One region of the Bradyrhizobium sp. 2TAF24 genome, then DNA from elsewhere that is predicted to be linked to it. Evidence: riboswitches for the same ligand, from Rfam matches in the RefSeq annotation. Region 1 holds a riboswitch; each other region holds the start of a gene.
The links. A riboswitch is a leader RNA that binds a small molecule or an ion and turns the genes downstream of it on or off. The one in region 1 is predicted to bind cobalamin.
Positions count from the first base shown of each region.

Region 2: linked by a shared signal. The riboswitch ahead of AB4Z37_RS15950 (TonB-dependent siderophore receptor) and the one ahead of AB4Z37_RS10255 (ribonucleoside-diphosphate reductase subunit alpha) in region 1 are both predicted to bind cobalamin.
Region 3: linked by a shared signal. The riboswitch ahead of cobG (precorrin-3B synthase) and the one ahead of AB4Z37_RS10255 (ribonucleoside-diphosphate reductase subunit alpha) in region 1 are both predicted to bind cobalamin.
Region 4: linked by a shared signal. The riboswitch ahead of AB4Z37_RS03810 (DUF1636 family protein) and the one ahead of AB4Z37_RS10255 (ribonucleoside-diphosphate reductase subunit alpha) in region 1 are both predicted to bind cobalamin.

Region 1 is NZ_JBFRFW010000005.1:152,165-156,370, forward strand. Features, by position in the region: gene AB4Z37_RS10240 (sulfite exporter TauE/SafE family protein) at 48-806, opposite strand; gene AB4Z37_RS10245 (helix-turn-helix domain-containing protein) at 868-1,614, opposite strand; gene AB4Z37_RS10250 (nuclear transport factor 2 family protein) at 1,764-2,126, shown strand; cobalamin riboswitch at 2,248-2,479, shown strand; gene AB4Z37_RS10255 (ribonucleoside-diphosphate reductase subunit alpha) at 2,602-4,206, shown strand, end outside.
Region 2 is NZ_JBFRFW010000009.1:154,744-158,949, forward strand. Features, by position in the region: gene AB4Z37_RS15945 (PepSY domain-containing protein) at 1-83, opposite strand, end outside; gene AB4Z37_RS15950 (TonB-dependent siderophore receptor) at 86-2,362, opposite strand; cobalamin riboswitch at 2,664-2,888, opposite strand; gene AB4Z37_RS15955 (NAD(P)H-dependent oxidoreductase) at 3,211-4,206, shown strand, end outside.
Region 3 is NZ_JBFRFW010000019.1:8,878-13,083, reverse strand. Features, by position in the region: gene AB4Z37_RS25985 (precorrin-2 C(20)-methyltransferase) at 1-174, opposite strand, end outside; gene AB4Z37_RS25980 (precorrin-8X methylmutase) at 177-806, opposite strand; gene cobG (precorrin-3B synthase) at 806-1,972, opposite strand; cobalamin riboswitch at 2,193-2,406, opposite strand; gene AB4Z37_RS25970 (NAD(+) synthase) at 2,532-4,206, opposite strand, start outside.
Region 4 is NZ_JBFRFW010000002.1:121,488-125,693, forward strand. Features, by position in the region: gene cobN (cobaltochelatase subunit CobN) at 1-332, opposite strand, end outside; gene cobW (cobalamin biosynthesis protein CobW) at 350-1,363, opposite strand; gene cobU (bifunctional adenosylcobinamide kinase/adenosylcobinamide-phosphate guanylyltransferase) at 1,376-1,912, opposite strand; gene AB4Z37_RS03810 (DUF1636 family protein) at 1,909-2,358, opposite strand; cobalamin riboswitch at 2,468-2,662, opposite strand; gene AB4Z37_RS03815 (histidine phosphatase family protein) at 2,680-3,261, opposite strand; gene cobS (adenosylcobinamide-GDP ribazoletransferase) at 3,261-4,007, opposite strand; gene cobT (nicotinate-nucleotide--dimethylbenzimidazole phosphoribosyltransferase) at 4,145-4,206, shown strand, end outside.

The DNA.
Region 1 (4,206 bases):
CGGCTGGACGATCGGGAGGGAAGCCGGGCGGGGCGCGCGGCCGGCCGTCAGGTCACGAAGTACCAGAGCGACAGTGTAAGGCCGCTGACGATGACGGCGCCGCGCACCACGGCTTCGGGCACGCGGCGGGCGACCACGACCCCGCTCCAGCCGCCGACGATGCTGGCGACCGCGATCAGCAGGCTGAGCTTCAGATCGACGATGCCCGACATCAGGAACACGACAGCCGCGACCGCCTGCAGCACGATCGACAGCAGGTTCTTCGCCGCGTTCACCGCGTGATAGTCGCTGTCGCGCGACAGCGACAGCGAGGCCAGCATCATCACGCCCATGCCCGCGCCGAAATAGCCGCCATAGATCGAGACCAGGCCCTGCGCCGGCAAGGCGAGGTCGGTTTGTGTGGCGTTCGCCTTCAAGGCGGCGCGGGCCTGCACCACCTTCTGCAGCTGCCGTGCGCCGGCGAACAGCAGCGTCGCGAACAGCAGCAGCCAGGGCACCAGCGCGCGGAAGGTGCGGTCGCCGGACCACAGCAGCAGCGCCGCGCCGATGCCGCCGCCGAGCATGGAGATCACGCACAGCGGCAGTAGTTTGCGGAACGCGGCCGCGATCTCGCGGCGATACGCGACGGCCGAGGCCACCGAGCCGAGCACCACCGCGGTTGCGCTGGTGGCGTTCGCTGCTACCGGCGGGACGCCGACCGCAAGCAGGGCGGAGAACGTGAAAATGGTGCCGCCGCCGGCGATCGCGTTCAGCACGCCGGCGGCAAATCCCGCGGTCGTGAGCAGGGTGATTTCGGAAAACGTCATGTCGGCCTCCGCCGGTGTTGGACCACGGCGGGCAGGAGGGCTCTAGAACGAAAGTGATCGCTCAGTTCGGCGCGTGCGCGGCGCGGAACTGGCCCGGCGTGGCGCCGAAATAGCGCAGGAACAGGCGGCCGAAATGGCTCTGGTCGCTGAAGCCGGTGGCGTAGGCGGTGTCCGAGATGCTTTCGCGCCGGCGCAGCATGTCGCGTCCGCGATTCAGCCGCTCATTGATCCTGTAGGCGTGGGGCGTCATGCCGGCATGCCGCGCGAAGGCGCGGATGAAGCCCTCGCGGCTGCACGACAGCGCGCGGGCCGCCTCGGTGATGCTGGCGTAGCGCGTGGCGGCATCCAGCAGTTCGGAATCGACGCCGGTGCGGGCGCGCGGCCCGTGCCAGCGCGGCGGCGGCGCGCCGTCGCGCACCCATCCCACGATCATGTCGCCGACGTCGTCGGGTTGCGCCTGCAACAGGCTCGGCTCGTCGGCGACGAGGTAGTCGCTCGCGAGCAACAGCTGCCGCGTGGCGTCGGGCAGGCTTTCGGCCTTGAGGAAAAACTCGGTGGAGCGCAGCTCGCCGCGCAGCGATGGCAGCGCGCGGTGCGCGCGCCGCTGCGGCACCAGCAGCATCTGCCCAGGGGCGAGCTGCAACGGATGACGGCCGACGCGGAAGTCGCGATGCCCGTTCCACACCACCGACACCTGCACCTCGTCGTGATAATGCAGCTCCAGCCCGTCGGGCCGGCGGCCGATCCAGTCGGCGCCTTCGAGCAGCCAGCGATGACCGACATAGTCGTAGCGAAGATTGTTCGGCATGGTCGAAGCGGTGGTGATTGTGGTCCGCGAGCGGCGTGGAAGAGCGCTTTATCGCATGCCGCGCGGCTTTTGAAGCGGTCGGTTCTTGAGAACATGCCAGCGCCGCCTATCTTGCATGCGGGGAACCGTTTTTCAGTTGGGGAAATATCATGCCGTCACGTGCGCGCGTCGATGAGTTCATTGCAGTGGTCGAAAGCGGCGATCACGCCGGCGCCATCGAGCGCTACTATACCGAAGATGCCAGCATGCAGGAGAATGCCGCTCCGCCGCGTGTCGGGCGCGATGTCCTGGTCGAACGCGAGCGCGGGGTGCTGGCGCGCATGCGCCATATTGATTCGAAGGCGATGGCGTCCGTGGTCGAGGGCGACCGCGTGGCGATCCACTGGGTGTTCGAGCTGACCGACCATGACGGCCATGTCCGCCGGGTGGACGAAGTCGCCCTGCAGGAATGGCGCGGCGATCGCATCTTCCGCGAACGTTTCTTCTACAACCCGGAGCCGCCGAAAGCGTAAGGCGCGGCGATCGCCCGCCCGCTCGGCGCGGGTTGCGGGGCCGGCGGGGCACGGACCATCCCCGCTATTCTGCGGTTTGCAAAAAACCTCCCAGCTCTATTGACCCGAATCGAGTCTTCATACCAGATGTAGTGGTCACGGTTCTTTCGGGATCACAATCTTCGGAAGCTAAGAGGGAAACCGGTGCGCGCCGATCAGGGATCTGGTCGGCGCAAGGCCGGTGCTGCCCCCGCAACTGTAACGGCGAGTCTCGGTCCCACCAGCCACTGGATGCTTCCGCGAGGGAGTTCCGGGAAGGCGGACCGAAGCGATGACCCGAAGCCAGGAGACCTGCCTGTGACAGTGAACAACGTCCACGGGCGGGGTGTCCCGGTGGCCGCTCGCTGACGGCTGGCCGCAAGGTCCGCCGCCCTGACGCAGCGTCCCCTCGGCCCAAGCCCCAAGATCGAAACAAGATCGAAAAAGGGGTTGCCGAATGTCCTTGTCTGCCGAAGCCATTACCAATGGTCATCTGCCGTCGCTGCCGGTGCCGCGCGCAGCCGGCGTGTCGCCGTCCGCGCCGGCCTTCCATGTCATCCGCCGCAACGGCAGTGTCAGCCCGTTCGAGGCCGGCAAGATCGCCGTGGCCATGACCAAGGCGTTCCTCGCGGTCGAGGGCCATGCCGCCGCGGCGTCGCGCCGGGTGCATGAGATCGTCGAGGAGCTGACCGCGCAGGTCGTCTCCGCGCTGACGCGCCGCGTCGATTCGCAGCGCGCGCTCCACATCGAGGACATCCAGGACCAGGTTGAGCTGTCGCTGATGCGCGGCGGCCACCACAAGGCGGCGCGCGCCTATGTGCTCTATCGCGAGGAGCGCGCGAAGGCGCGCCGCGACGCCGGCGTGACCGAGACCGCGCCCGCCGCGCCGGCGCTGCGCGTCAAGGGCCGTGACGGCGCGCTGCGTCCGCTCGACGAGGCGCGGCTGGAGCGCGTGCTGACGGAGGCTTGCGACGGCCTCGACGGCGTCGCGACAGTGCCGGTGCTGAGCGAGGCGCGCCGCAACCTCTATGACGGCATGACCGCGGAGGAGCTGGCGCAGGCCCAGGTGATGGCCGCGCGCACCCTGATCGAGCAGGAGCCGAACTACGCCTATGTCAGCGCGCGGCTGCTGCTGGACGCGCTGCGCCGCGAGGCGCTGAGCTTCGTGTTCAAGCGCGACCAGCAGGCGAGCCAGGCCGACATGGCCGGCCTCTACGCCGACTATTTCAAGGCCTACATCGACACCGGCATCAGCCACGAGCTGCTCGACCCCGAGCTGCGCCGCTTCGATCTCGGCCGCCTTGCGGCGGCGCTGAGGCCCGAGCGTGACCACCAGTTCCAGTTCCTGGGCCTTCAGACGCTGTACGACCGCTACTTTCTGCATGCCGGCGGCACCCGCTTCGAGCTGCCGCAGGCGTTCTTCATGCGCGTCGCCATGGGCGTCGCGGTGCGCGAGATCGACCGCGAGGCGCGCGCCATCGAATTCTACGATCTGTTGTCGTCGTTCGACTTCATGGCCTCGACCCCGACGCTGTTCAATGCCGGCACGCTGCGGCCGCAGCTGTCGTCGTGCTTCCTCACCACGGTGGCTGATGACCTCGACGGCATCTTCAAGTCGATCAAGGACAATGCGCTGCTGGCGAAATATTCCGGCGGCCTCGGCAACGACTGGACGCGGGTGCGCGGCCTCGGCGCCCACATCAAGGGCACCAATGGCGAGAGCCAGGGCGTGGTGCCATTCTTGAAGGTCGCTAACGACACCGCGATCGCGGTCAACCAGGGCGGCAAGCGCAAGGGCGCGGTGTGCGCCTATCTCGAAACCTGGCATGTCGACATCGAGGAATTCCTCGACCTGCGCAAGAACACCGGCGACGACCGCCGCCGCACCCATGACATGAACACCGCCAACTGGGTGCCTGATCTGTTCATGCAGCGTGTCGCGAGCGATGGTCCGTGGACACTGTTCTCGCCCGACGAAACGCCAGACCTGCACGATCTCTATGGCCCGGCGTTCGCCGTGGCTTACGAGGCTTATGAGGCCAAGGCCGCGCGCGGCGAGATG
Region 2 (4,206 bases), on a different contig from region 1:
AACAGCAGGCATGTGGCAATGCCGATCCAGCGGTGGATGATATAGAGCCAGCGTTTGGCCCGTCGCACGATCCGCAGGTTCATCGTCAGAACTTGACGTTGACCGACAGTTCCGCCGTGCGCGGCATGCCCAGCAGCCACTGGCCGCTGTAAGGCGCCGACACGGCATAGACCTTGTCGAACAGGTTATAGACGCGCAGCGCCACGGTGGTCTGTGCGTCCGGCTGCCAGCGCAGGCCGGCGTTGACCAGTGCGTAGGACGGCCGCTGCAGCGTGTTGCCGGCGTCGGTGTACATCGACCCGACCACCTGCACGCCGGCGTTGGCCGACCAGTTCGGCGCGAAATTCCAGGTCACCCAGGCATTGCCGACCTGCTGGGGCACGTTGAACGGCACATTGCCGGCATAGTTGACCAGCTTGCCGCCGACGACGGCGGAGAAGTTGTCGTACTTGGCGCGCAGCAGCGCGACATTGCCGTCGACCCGCCAGGCGTCGTTGAGCGTGAGGCCGAGGCTCGCCTCGATGCCGCGCGACGACTGCTGGCCGACCTGCAGCGACGGGCCCGCCAGATTGGTCGAATCCGGAATCAACAGGTTGTTCTTGACGATGTCGTAGGCGGCGAGCGTCCACTCGCCGCGGCCGCCCCAGAACGACTGCTTGACGCCGACCTCGACCTGCCGGCCGGTGGCGAGCTGGAAGTTCTTCTGGCTGGTGTTGAGTGTGATCAGGTTGCCGACCGGGTCGACGGCGGTGGCGTACTGACCATAGAACGCCAGGTTCTCGATCGGGGTGTAGACGAGGCCGGCGCGCCAGCTCGTGCCTGACAGCGAGGTTTCGAAGCTGTTGGCGGGGATGCGGTCGTCGGTGCGGTTGACGGTCGGCCGGTCGAAGCGCACGCCGCTGACCAGCGCGAGCTGCTCGGTGAGCATCAGGCGATCCTCGGCGAACAGCGCGTACTGGTTGGTCAGGGAATGGTAGCCCGGCGTCGTCGGGCTGGTGGTCGCCGAGAACAGGCCGGGATCGAAGTTGAGGAGCGGAACGTAGGTCTGACCGTTGTAGGGCGAGTTGTTGACGTGGGCGAAGGTGATCTGGTTGACGTCGAAGCCGGCGACGAACTCGTTCCTGAAGCCGAAGATGTGGCCGCGCAGCGTCACGTCGGTGCGGGTGCCGAGCTGGGTCTGGTCGTGGAAGATCTCGATATAGCTGTTGCGGCCGATGAGGCCGGTCGCCGGGCTGAACGTATAGGCCTCGATGTCGCGCCAGTGCCGGTTGCTGGTGAGATAGTAGGTGGTGTTGCGCACCGAGACGCCGTCGGCGACGTCCCATTCGGTCTTGAACTGGGTCCAGTTGTCCTTGTAGCGGATCTGGCTGTCCCATGTGTTGTAGTTCTGATAGCGCAGCGCGGTGTCGAGCGTGCCGTTGATCAGCGGGGTGCCGAAATAGCGCGACGGGCTGCGGTCGCCATAGTCGTTCGATAGCGTGAAGGCGAGGTTGTCGGCCGCCTGCACCCGCACCGCGGCGGAGACCGCGACATTCGAGGTCCTGTCGCGGTCGACATAGCCGTCGGACATATTGCCGGTGGCGGCGACGCGGTAGGAGACATTGGGATTGATCGGGCCGCCGCTGTCGACCGCAAGCCGCCGCGTCATGTTGGTGTCGAGCGAGACCTCGGCCTCGTTGTGCGCGGTGGTGATCGGCTTTTTCGGCACGACATTGACGATGCCGCCGATCGCGCCTTCGCCGTACATCACCGAGGCCGGGCCGCGCATCACCTCGATCTGCTGCGCCGTCCAGGTGTCGAACGGGAAGGTGACGGTGCCGGCGCCGACATAGAAGCGGGTGCCGTCATACAGCGTCATCACCGAGTTGCTGCCGGCGAAGCCGCGGGTCGCAAACGACAGCCCGCCATTGCCCGGTGCCGGGGTGGCGGTGAAGCCCGCCGCGTTCTGGGTCACGGCGTCGAGCACGCTGTGCTGGCCGCGCGCGGCGATGGTGTCGGCGCTGATCACCTCGACGCTGGCAGGCGTCTGCAGCGGGGTGAGGCCGAGGCGGCTGCCGCTCGCTGCGGGTGCAGTGAGGTGCAGCGCGGTCGCGGGCGGTGCGGATGACGCAGGTGCGTTGCCCGCTGACGTCGCGGCGGTTGCGGCAGGCCTCGGTCGGGTGCGCGTCGCGCGTTCGGCGCGCCTGCTGGCGGCGCGTTTCGGTTTTGCCTGTGCCGGGGGTGACACTTCGATGGTGTCGAGCCGGCCGGGTTGGGTCGCGCCCTGGGCGGAGACTTCGGCGGGCAGCAGCAGTGACGACAGGGCGATGGAGCAGAGCAGGGCGGCGCGGCGGCGCGGCGCTGCGATCGGACGGACAGACATTGGGTTTGATGACTCGCGTGAGGATCAGTGGCGGCGATGTAGTGTATGTTATGTTATAACGTTACATACGCCTGGTGAGGCACGCAATGGGGCGAGGCCGGCGACGTGCGCGCAGCCGACATCGCTGCCGAATGTCTTGGATAAGGGAGATCGGCGCCGTGCGACGGCGCTGTCATGGAAGGGAAGATCATGAGTCGGGGACTCGCGGTGAGCGTGGCACGTCACCGCGAACGCAAGCCGCCCCGGTCGCCCTACGGCGACGGATCGGCTTCCACCAGGACGCCCCGCCCGATGTGCTCGCGTGTGACCACGGCTGACGGCAGGTCTCCTGGCTCGCGGGTCGTCGCTGATCGTCACCTTCCCGGGCGAAGCAGCCCAGTGGCTTTGAGCATCACCGCCCGTGATTACGGGCTGCGTGCTGACGATCGGCTCGCCGCTTACAGTTGCGGGGACAGCTGCGGCTTGAGGCGAACCTGCACCGCATTCCCTTTTGATCCTCGGAAGGAACCGTCGCCGCGACGATAGGCAGTGGTTCGGTGGGCGTCAATCGACTCGATTGTCGATGCACATGCTTTGCTGTGGCAATAGGTCTCACCGTCGCGGCGGTGACGGCAGGCGGCCGGTGCGCCCTGCGCGGCAGCGATGGCCTCGGCGCCGTCGCGTGGCGTCGTCGTCCGCGGCCGCGCGCCGCCATGCGCCGGAGTTGTCCAGCTCACGCGGGAGGTCCTGCGCAGGTTGACTCGCGAAGGCGTGCGCCTATGGTTCGCGGGCCAGTTCGATGGGCGCGCGTGCGACAGCCCATCCTCGTGCCGCCTGCGCCGGCCTGACCATCATAAAGACGACGCTTCATGAATCTCCATCATCTGCTGCACAAGCGCCTGTCCGCCGGCCGCCCGGTTCGCGTTGCGCTGATCGGCGCCGGCAAGTTCGGCTCGATGTTCCTCGCCCAGGTGCCGCACACGGCGGGCCTCGAGGTCGCCGTCATCGTCGACCTCGATCCGGAGCGGGCGCGCGATGCCTGCCGCACGGTCGGCTGGGATGCGGCACGGATCGCCGCGACGTCGTTCACGAAAGACGGTCTTGCGGCGATCGGCGATGCCGCTGTCGAGGTGGTGATCGAGGCGACCGGCAATCCCGCCGTCGGCATCCGCCATGCGCGTGCGGCGATCGCCGCCGGCAAGCATATCGTGATGGTCAATGTCGAAGCCGACGTGCTTGCGGGTCCGCTGTTGGCGGAGGAGGCGCGCCGCGCGGGCGTGGTCTATTCATTGGCCTATGGCGACCAGCCGGCGCTCACCGCCGAGCTCGTCGACTGGGCGCGCGCCACCGGCTTCCGTGTCGTCGCCGCCGGCAAGGGCACCAAGTACCTGCCGCTCTATCACGACGTCACGCCGGCCGAGGTGTGGAAGCATTACGGCCTCAGCGCCGCCGAGGCGCAGTCGGCGGGCATGAACCCGCAGATGTTCAATTCCTTCCTCGACGGCACCAAATCCGCCATCGAGATGGCGGCGATCGCCAACGCTACCGGCCTCGACGTGCCGTCCGCAGGCCTTGCGTTTCCGCCCTGCGGCGTCGACGACCTGCCGCATGTGCTGCGGCCGCGGGATGCCGGCGGCGTGCTCGAACGCGCTGGTGTGGTCGAGGTGGTGTCGTCAGTGGAGCGCGACGGCCGTCCGGTGTTCCGTGACCTGCGCTGGGGTGTCTATGTGGTGCTGGAGGCGCCGAACGACTATGCGGCGGATTGCTTCCGCCAGTACGGCCTCAAGACCGACGCCAGCGGGCGCTATGCAGCGATGTACAAGCCGTATCATCTGATCGGGCTCGAATTGAACATCTCGGTGCTG
Region 3 (4,206 bases), on a different contig from region 1:
ATATTCGCTGACATCCTCAGCCAGCATGCCCTCGACGATGCGCCGGGCCTGGCCGGGACGCCCCTTCTTGCGGAAGTAGGCGACATGTCGCGCCGCGCGGATCTCGCGGTCGGCGCGCACGCTCATCAGATCGGGATCGCCCGGCCCGAGGCCGCAGCAAATGATACGTCCCATGGTTATTCGCTCCGGCTCGCCAACGCGTTGACCGCGGCAACGGTGATCGCCGAGCCTCCCAGGCGCCCTTCCACCGTGAGGGCCGGCGTGGGTGGACCGGCCATCAGCGCCGCCTTGGATTCGGCGGCACCGACAAAGCCGACCGGGCAGCCGATGATCGCCGCCGGTCGTGGACAACCGCGATCATCCAGCATGTTGAGAAGGTGAAACAACGCGGTCGGCGCGTTGCCGATGGCGACGATCGCGCCGTCGAGATGCGGCCGCCACAACTCCAGCGCGGCCGCGGAGCGGGTGTTGTGCATCGCCTTTGCAAGGCCCGGCACTGCCGGATCACCGAGCGTGCAGATGACGGCGTTGCCGGCCGGCAGCCGTGCACGCGTGATTCCTTCCGAGACCATGCGCGCATCGCAGAGAATGGGCGCGCCGTTCTGCAAGGCGGCGCGCGCGGCACTCGCCATGCCCGGCGTGAAGCGCACATGGCGCTCGAGCCCCACCATCCCCGCGGCATGGATCATGCGCACCACCACCGGTTCCTCGTCGGCCGAAAAGCGCGCGAGGTCGGCCTCCGCCCGGATGATCGAGAAGGATTGACGATAGATCGCCGCGCCATCGGTTTCGTAGACATGCGGCATCAGCGCCCTCCCACCAGAATCGCGGGATCTGCGACCAGATCTGCCTTGCTCAGTCCATGCCGGACAGGCGCATCCCGCGTCGAGCCGTCGCGAATGAGATCGAACCCATTGGGGGTCGCGACCAGCGTGATCGATGCAGGCCCGGATTGGGCACAGCCCTTGGCGCACCCTGAAACGTGAAGCCGGGAATCGGCTGCAAGATACGGTGCAAGCGCAGCCACCAGCGTCCGTGTATCGGCCAACGCCTCGCTACAGGCCGGCGCGCCGCTGCAGGCGACGACACGCAGCCGCGGATCGTCGGCGCGCGTGATGAAGACGTTGTCGTCGCGCGGCATCTCCTGAAGTCCCTCGGCCAGGATCATGCGCCATGGCGTCAAGCGCAGGCCCTGCACCCGCCCGGCAAGATCTGCAAGCGCGGCGTGGGTGAGCTGCCCGAACGCCACGCCGATCATCACGCCAAGCGGATAGCAGGCGGGATGCGGCACGGCGCGGGCGCGCGAAAGCCTGACATCCGCACGAAAAGCTTCCGGCAGGCGCGCGCCGGCGCCGAGATGCGCGGCCATCCGCCGGCGTCCGTTCGCAGCGCCTGCCGACGTCACGAACCACTCGGCAAGGGCCAGCGCGGCGGGCACCGCCTCTGCCCGTGTCACAGCGCAGCCTCGCTCGACGCCATCGGCCCGCACGATCAGCCCGCCGGCGATGTCGCGTTCGATCCGAATATCGGCGGACGCGCCGGTCAGCACCCGCTCCTCACCGCAATCAACGGCAAAGCCGAACTTGGTCGGAAGGCCGGCGGGACCAACCGCAAGCGCGCCTTCGAGTTCCGCCGCGAGCGCGGTGACATCATCGCCTGCCCCCCAGAATGGCGTTACCAGGATGTTGCGCCGCGCCTCGGCCGCGCCATCTGAATCGAGCAGCCCAAGCCGCGCCAGTCCGTCGATCAGCGGCGTGTGGCTGGCGTCGCTGACGCCCCTGATCTGAAGGTTGGCCCGGCCGGTCAGGTCGATCAGGCCGTTGCCATACCGTTCCGCGAGCGCCGCGACGCCCGCCGCCTGCCGTGCATCGATTCGGCCGCCCCGTGGCCGTATCCGGACCACCAGCCCATCCCCGGACTGCATCGGCCGCAGCGCGCCGGGGCACCAGCCCTTGATCGCGACGGCGCTCATGAGACGGCCCGCGAGGCGGTCGCGGCACGCCACATTCCGAGGACCGTGCGCCGATCACGTGCGATCCCGCCGGTGCCCGGCATCTCGCCGGCATGGCAGGTGACACAGACATGAAGCGTGATGGTCATCGCCCTCTTGGAAGTTTCGGTGGGAGGCGATGAGGCGCGCGAACCGATGATTGCAAGGTTCGCTCCCCCGTCGCGGAACACCCCGTCCGCCGGTTTCAAGCACTGCGTTGGCAGGTCTCCCGGCTTGCGGAGCGGGGTTTTCCCTTCGATCCCGCCTTCCCGACCCGGTCGGGTCAGTGGCCTGTGGGCATCTCTCCGGTCACGGTCGCGGGGGCGGCTGCACTTCGGGCCCTGCCTGATGGCACGAGCCCGATCGCATTCCCTCTTCGCCTGTCTGGGACAGGAACCAACGGCGGTACCATTTGCCCAAGCCCGCGACTTGTCAAGCCATCGGGCCCGCAAGATGATGGGACGGCGGCAAATAGCGGCGGATACATATAGCGTGCCGCCCGGCTCGTCCGGCACCGACGGCGCCCATCAGGCCCGTCGCGTCAGGGCGCTTTGATCACCTCGCGCGGCACGTTGCGGTCGAGATCGTCGAGCCACACCGCGGCATTTCCGTCCGACGGCGCGCGCCAGTCGCCGCGCGGCGACAACGCGCCCCCCGCGGACACCTTGGGACCGTTCGGCATCGCCGAGCGCTTGAACTGGCTGAAGGCGAAGAAGCGCCGCACGAACACCTCGAGCCAATGGCGAATTTCGCCGAGGTCATAAGCCCGCCGCATCGGCGCCGGAAAGCCCGGCGGCCACGCGCCCGCCCCGACCTCCTGCCAGGCCCGCAGCGCCAGGAAGGCGATCTTCGACGGGCGGAAGCCATAGCTTAGTGTGTAGAACAGATTGAAATCCTGCAGGGCATAGGGGCCGATCGCGGCCTCCGTGCTCTGCGGCTTCTCGCCGGCCCCGACCGGCACGAGCTCCGGCGAGATTTCCGCCGCCACGATCGCCGTCAACGTCTTGCCGACCTCGTCCGGAAACTGTCGCGAGGCGACGACCCAGCGGATCAGGTGCTGGATCAGCGTCTTCGGAATGCCGGAGTTGACGTTGTAATGCGACATCTGATCGCCGACGCCATAGGTACACCAGCCGAGCGCGAGCTCCGACAGATCACCGGTGCCGATGACGATGCCATGATGATGGTTGGCCAGGCGGAACAGATAGTCTGTGCGCAATCCGGCCTGCACGTTCTCAAAGGTAATGTCATAGACGGGTTCGCCACGGCCGAACGGATGCGCGATCTCTTTCAGCATCAGTGTCGCCGTCGCCCGGATGTCGAGCTCGGAGGCGCTGACGCCGAGCGCGCGCATCAGGTCCCAGGCGAATGTCTTGCTCTGGTCGCCGGTCGCGAAGCCCGGCATCGTATAGGCGAGCACGTTGGTCCGTGGCAGGCCGAGCAGATCGACGGCCTTGGCGGCGACAATCAGTGCATGGGTCGAATCCAGTCCGCCCGACACCCCGATCACCACCCGCTTGGTGCTGGTCGACCGCATCCGCTGCACAAGGCCTGCCACCTGGATGTTGTAGGCTTCATAGCAGTCCTGCTCGAGCCGCGCTTCATCGCTCGGCACGAACGGAAAGCGCTCGATCGTCCTGAGAAAGCCGACATCCGCCATGGGCGGCTGCAGCGTGAACGCGATCCGTCGCCAGCTCTGGCCACGCCCGTCGCGCTGACGGGCGTTGTCGTCGAAGGTGCCCATCAGCAGCCGCTCCTGGCGCAGCAGGTCGAGGTCGACATCGGCGAGCGTGATCTGCCCTTCCTGAGCGAATCGTTCGCCTTCGGCCAGCAGGACGCCGTTCTCGAAGATCGACGTCTGCCCATCCCAGGCGAGGTCCGTCGTGGATTCGCCGGCGCCGGCGGCGGCATAGACATAGGCGGCGAGGCAGCGTGCCGAGAACGACTGGCACAGCAGCGCGCGCGACCGCGCCCGGCCGATGGTGATCGGGCTGCCCGAGAGGTTGAGCAGGACGCTCGCTCCCGCCAGCGCCAATTCCGCCCCCGGCGTCGCCGGCACCCACATGTCCTCGCAGATCTCGATGCCGACCGTGAGCCCGGGGACGTCGTCGGCCGCAAACAGCAGGTCGACGCCGAAGGGCGCAACCATACCGGCGATCGCGATCTCGAGCCCCGTCATGCCCGCACCGGACGCGAAATGGCGACCCTCGTAGAAT
Region 4 (4,206 bases), on a different contig from region 1:
AACAGCGCACCGCGGCGCAGCGCATCGGCCCGCAGGCTCTCGATGCCATGCGGCCAGTAGCTTTCGCCGCCGAGCATGCGCAGCACGACGATTTTCGCTGCGCTTAGCGTCCGCTCGACATAGGCATCGACCGAAGCCGGGTGACCAAGCGCCAGCAGATTGGTCAGCGTCAGCGATGGAAAGTCCGCTCCCAGCCGTGCGGCCGCGGCGCCGAACGCCGCGAGTTCGCTGTCGGCCGCCGACAGCACGACGATGTCGGTCGTCGGCTGCCCGAGATCACGGGCGACGTCGCCGTCGTCGATGCCACCGCTGGTGTCGAGCTTGAGGTGCATCGGATCGTCGTAACCTCCTAGCCGGCGAGCGCGCGGCGTGCCGCGTCGCCGTCGAAACCCTTCAGACCGATGACGACGAGGTGCTCGGCTTGCGCCGCATCAGGACGTCCGAACGCCAGTTCGACCCGGCTGCCGACCGCCTGCACCACTACCGGCGCCGGCTTGCCGTCAATACGGGCATGCCCCTTGACGCGCAGCACCCCATCCAGAGCGAGGGCCTGCGCCACACGCGCCCGCACACCGTCGAGATCCGACGCGGCTGATGGCGTCACCACGATGCTCTCGAAGTCATCATGGTCGTGCTCCTCTTCCTCACCGTGGTGACCGGCACGCGCAGCGAGATCGTCTTCGGCCGTTGCCTTGAGGCCGATCAGCACATCGGCGGGCAGATTGCCTTCGGAGCGCACCAGCCGCACGCCGGACCGCACCACGGCGGCGAGACGGCTCTCCATCTCCGCCAGCGCCTGCGGCGCCACAAGGTCGGACTTCGACAGCACGACGAGGTCGGCGCAAGCGAGCTGATCCTCGAACACCTCCTCGATCGGATCGTCGTGATCGAGCGAGGGATCGGCGGCACGCTGCTCGCCCAGCGCCTCCTCGTCGAGCACGACACGGCCTTCGGACAGCGCCAGCGCGTCGACCACCGTGACCACGCCATCCACCGTGGCGCGGGTGCGCACATCAGGCCAGGCGAACGCCTTCAGCAGCGGCTGCGGCAGCGCCAGGCCAGATGTCTCGATGACGATGGCGTCGAGCGGCCGCTCGCGCGACAACAGCTTGTCCATGGTCGGAATGAAATCATCCGCCACCGTGCAGCAGATGCAGCCATTGGTCAGCTCGACGATATCGCCCGGGGCGCACGCCTTGGCGGCGCATTCCTCGACAAGGCCGCCATCGAAGCCGGCGTCGCCGAATTCGTTGACGATGACCGCGATGCGGCGACCGCCGGCCTGGGTGAGCAGCGAGCGCAGCAGGGTGGTCTTGCCGGCGCCGAGAAAGCCGGTGAGGACGGTGACGGGAACACGGGACATGCGAACTCCGGATCAGGCAGGTGGAATGGACGAACGTTTGAGCCACAGCGGCAGCCCCGCCGCGACAAAGGCGACCTCGGGCACGGCTGCGGCGATGGTCTGGTTGAGGCGTCCCTGGGCATCCCGGAAGCTGCGGCCGAGCGGTGTCTCCGGGACAAGGCCGAGGCCGACCTCGTTGGACACCAGCACCACGGGACAAGTTGCGTTACGCAGCCAGTCGGCGAGGCGCGTGCCCTCGCGCGCGGCATCGCGGCCGGCGTGCATCAGGTTGGAGAGCCACAGCGTCAGGCAGTCCACCAGCACGGCAACGTCCACGTCGCTGTCGCGCGCAAGGACCTCGACGAGATCGAGCTCGACCTCGCGGGTGGTCCAGCCGGCGCCACGCCGGTCGCGATGATGCGCGATGCGCGCACGCATTTCGTCGTCGCCTGCGGCCGCCGTCGCGACGTAGATCCGCGCAAGGCCGCTGGCCGCGATCAGCGATTCGGCGAAGGAGGATTTGCCCGAGCGCGCGCCGCCAAGCACCAGAGTGGTTTGCAGCACGCTCATTTGGGCGGCTCGCCATCGTCCGGCGACCAGATCGCCGGCGGAATGCGCGCCACGGTGCCTTTGCGCAGCACCTCCGCGCGCGACCGCCACGGCACCAGGCCATAGTTCGACATGCGGTACGCGGACACGAAGCTGGTCAGCGCCGGCACGCCGCGCTCGACATCGAGATCACCGAACAGGAAAGTGTAGCGGTCGGCGCCGGACACCGCGACGGTCACCGGCCGTTTGCAGACGCTGAGGCATTGCACCGCACGAACCCGGGCGGGCTCGCCACCGGCCTCGAACACCTCGCGGAGCGCCGCGAGCAGCGCGGGCCCGACCGTCGGCGGCGCATCCGCCGCGCGGCAGGTGGTGCAGACGCTGACAACGACATCCGGCTGAACATCCGCACGGGCCTCGGGCGCGGTCACCGTAGGCGCATCGGACGGGGATTCGGATCGATCCATCACAAGCTCTCAAGGCGTGGCTTCTAGGGCCGCGAGCTTTGTCGGATCGCGCGATGGCACGGGCCATCGGTCAACGCTCCCGTCCGGTGCACCCCGCCCCGACGCCTCCAAAGCACAAGTCCTGATGGCAGGTCTCCTGGCTTGCGAGTCGCGGCCTGATCGCCGCCTTCCCGGGACCTCCCAGTGGCTTCGGCACAGGCTCGTCGCTTACAGTTGCGGGGGCAGCGCCGGCCTTGAGACGAGCTCGCACCGGCTTCCCTTTTCACCTTCCACCGGGGAAGGAACCATCGGCCGGCACGGTATCTGCGGCCATCGCCGGGGTCAACCGCGCGAAACCGACGACTGGTTGACGGCCGCGACCCGCCATCCCGACGCCAGCCGATCGATCCGGGTCAGCGACAGCGGATCGATGACAAAACGCAGCGCATTCTCCGCCGCAAGGTCGAGCGCGATCGCCAGCGCCGCCCGCACGGTTCCCGAATGCACCACCAGCACCGCCTCGCCGTCAGGCAAGGCCGCGAACCCTCGCGACACCCGCGCGATCTGGTCGACAAAGCTCTCGCCACCGGGCGGCCGGTTGGTGGCGGAGGCAGCCCAGAACGCCCGATAGGCATCGCCCATCTCGGCGGCGAGGTCGTCGTGCCGGCGTCCCGTCCAGGAACCGAAATCTTGCTCGCGAAACAACGGGGCGAGCTGCGGCGTGAGCCCAAGCGCCGCGGCGGTTTCGCGGGTGCGCCGGGCCGGACTGCAAAAGCTGGTGGCGGAAGACGGCAGCAGGCGCCGCAAGCCAGCCAGCGCGATATGATCCGACACGTCGGCAGGCGCATCCGGTCCATGGATCACGCCCCGCGGACCATCGACCGGCGCATGGCGGATCAACCACAGCCGGGAGACATCCGTCATCATGCCAACCGAGCCGACAGCAGGAGCAGCACCACGACCTCCACTACCTGTTCGGCCGCACCGAGCACATCGCCGGTGTAGCCGCCGATCTGGCGGCGAGCCAGCCAACCCATGACAGCAGCGCCAAACACGGTCACCATGATGGCGCCGAGCGCGGTGCCGAACGGCAGGCAAATGAGAGCGATGGCACCGCCAACCGTCATCGCGGTCAGCACCGTGGCCTGATCGGGCCGACCGGCGCTGGCGGCAAGGCCGTCGCTGCGCGCCGGCGGCAGCAGCAAGGCCAGCGCCGGCAGCGGGCTGCGTGCCAGCGCATGGGTCGCCACCAGCGCCGGCACCACCGCGTGCAGCGGCAGCGCGGCCAGCGCCGCGAGCTTGGCGGCGAAGCTCGTGATCATCGCCAGCATGCCGTAGCTGCCGAGCCGGCTGTCCTTCATGATCGCGAGCTTGGCGGCGATGTCGCGTCCGCCGCCGAAACCATCGGCAACGTCGCCAAGGCCATCCTCGTGCAGCGCGCCGGTCAGCCACGCGCTGGCGCCCAGTGTCAGCGCTGCTGCGGCAAGAGGCGGCAGGCCGAGCCGCAGCAGCGCGAGGTCGAACAGCCCTGCGGCGAGGCCAATGACAGCCGCCACCAGCGGAAACAGGCGCATCGCCCGCGGCACGTCGACGGGGCCCGCCGGCGGCGCCAGCGGCACCCGCGTCAGGAAGGTCACGGCAAGGCGGAAATCGTCGAACCAGTCATGCATGGGCACGGCAGCAACAATCGGACGGCATCGCCTTGCTGCATACACGCGCCCTGCCAAAATTGCTTCCGTTTTCCGCCATTGACAGCCCCTCCCTGCGGTGGGATCGAGGGTTCGCAGTCCCGCCCGACAGGTTTTTCATGCCCTTCGAGACGCTCGACGAGATCCGCGCCTTCTGCCGCGACCCTTCGCACGGCAACGC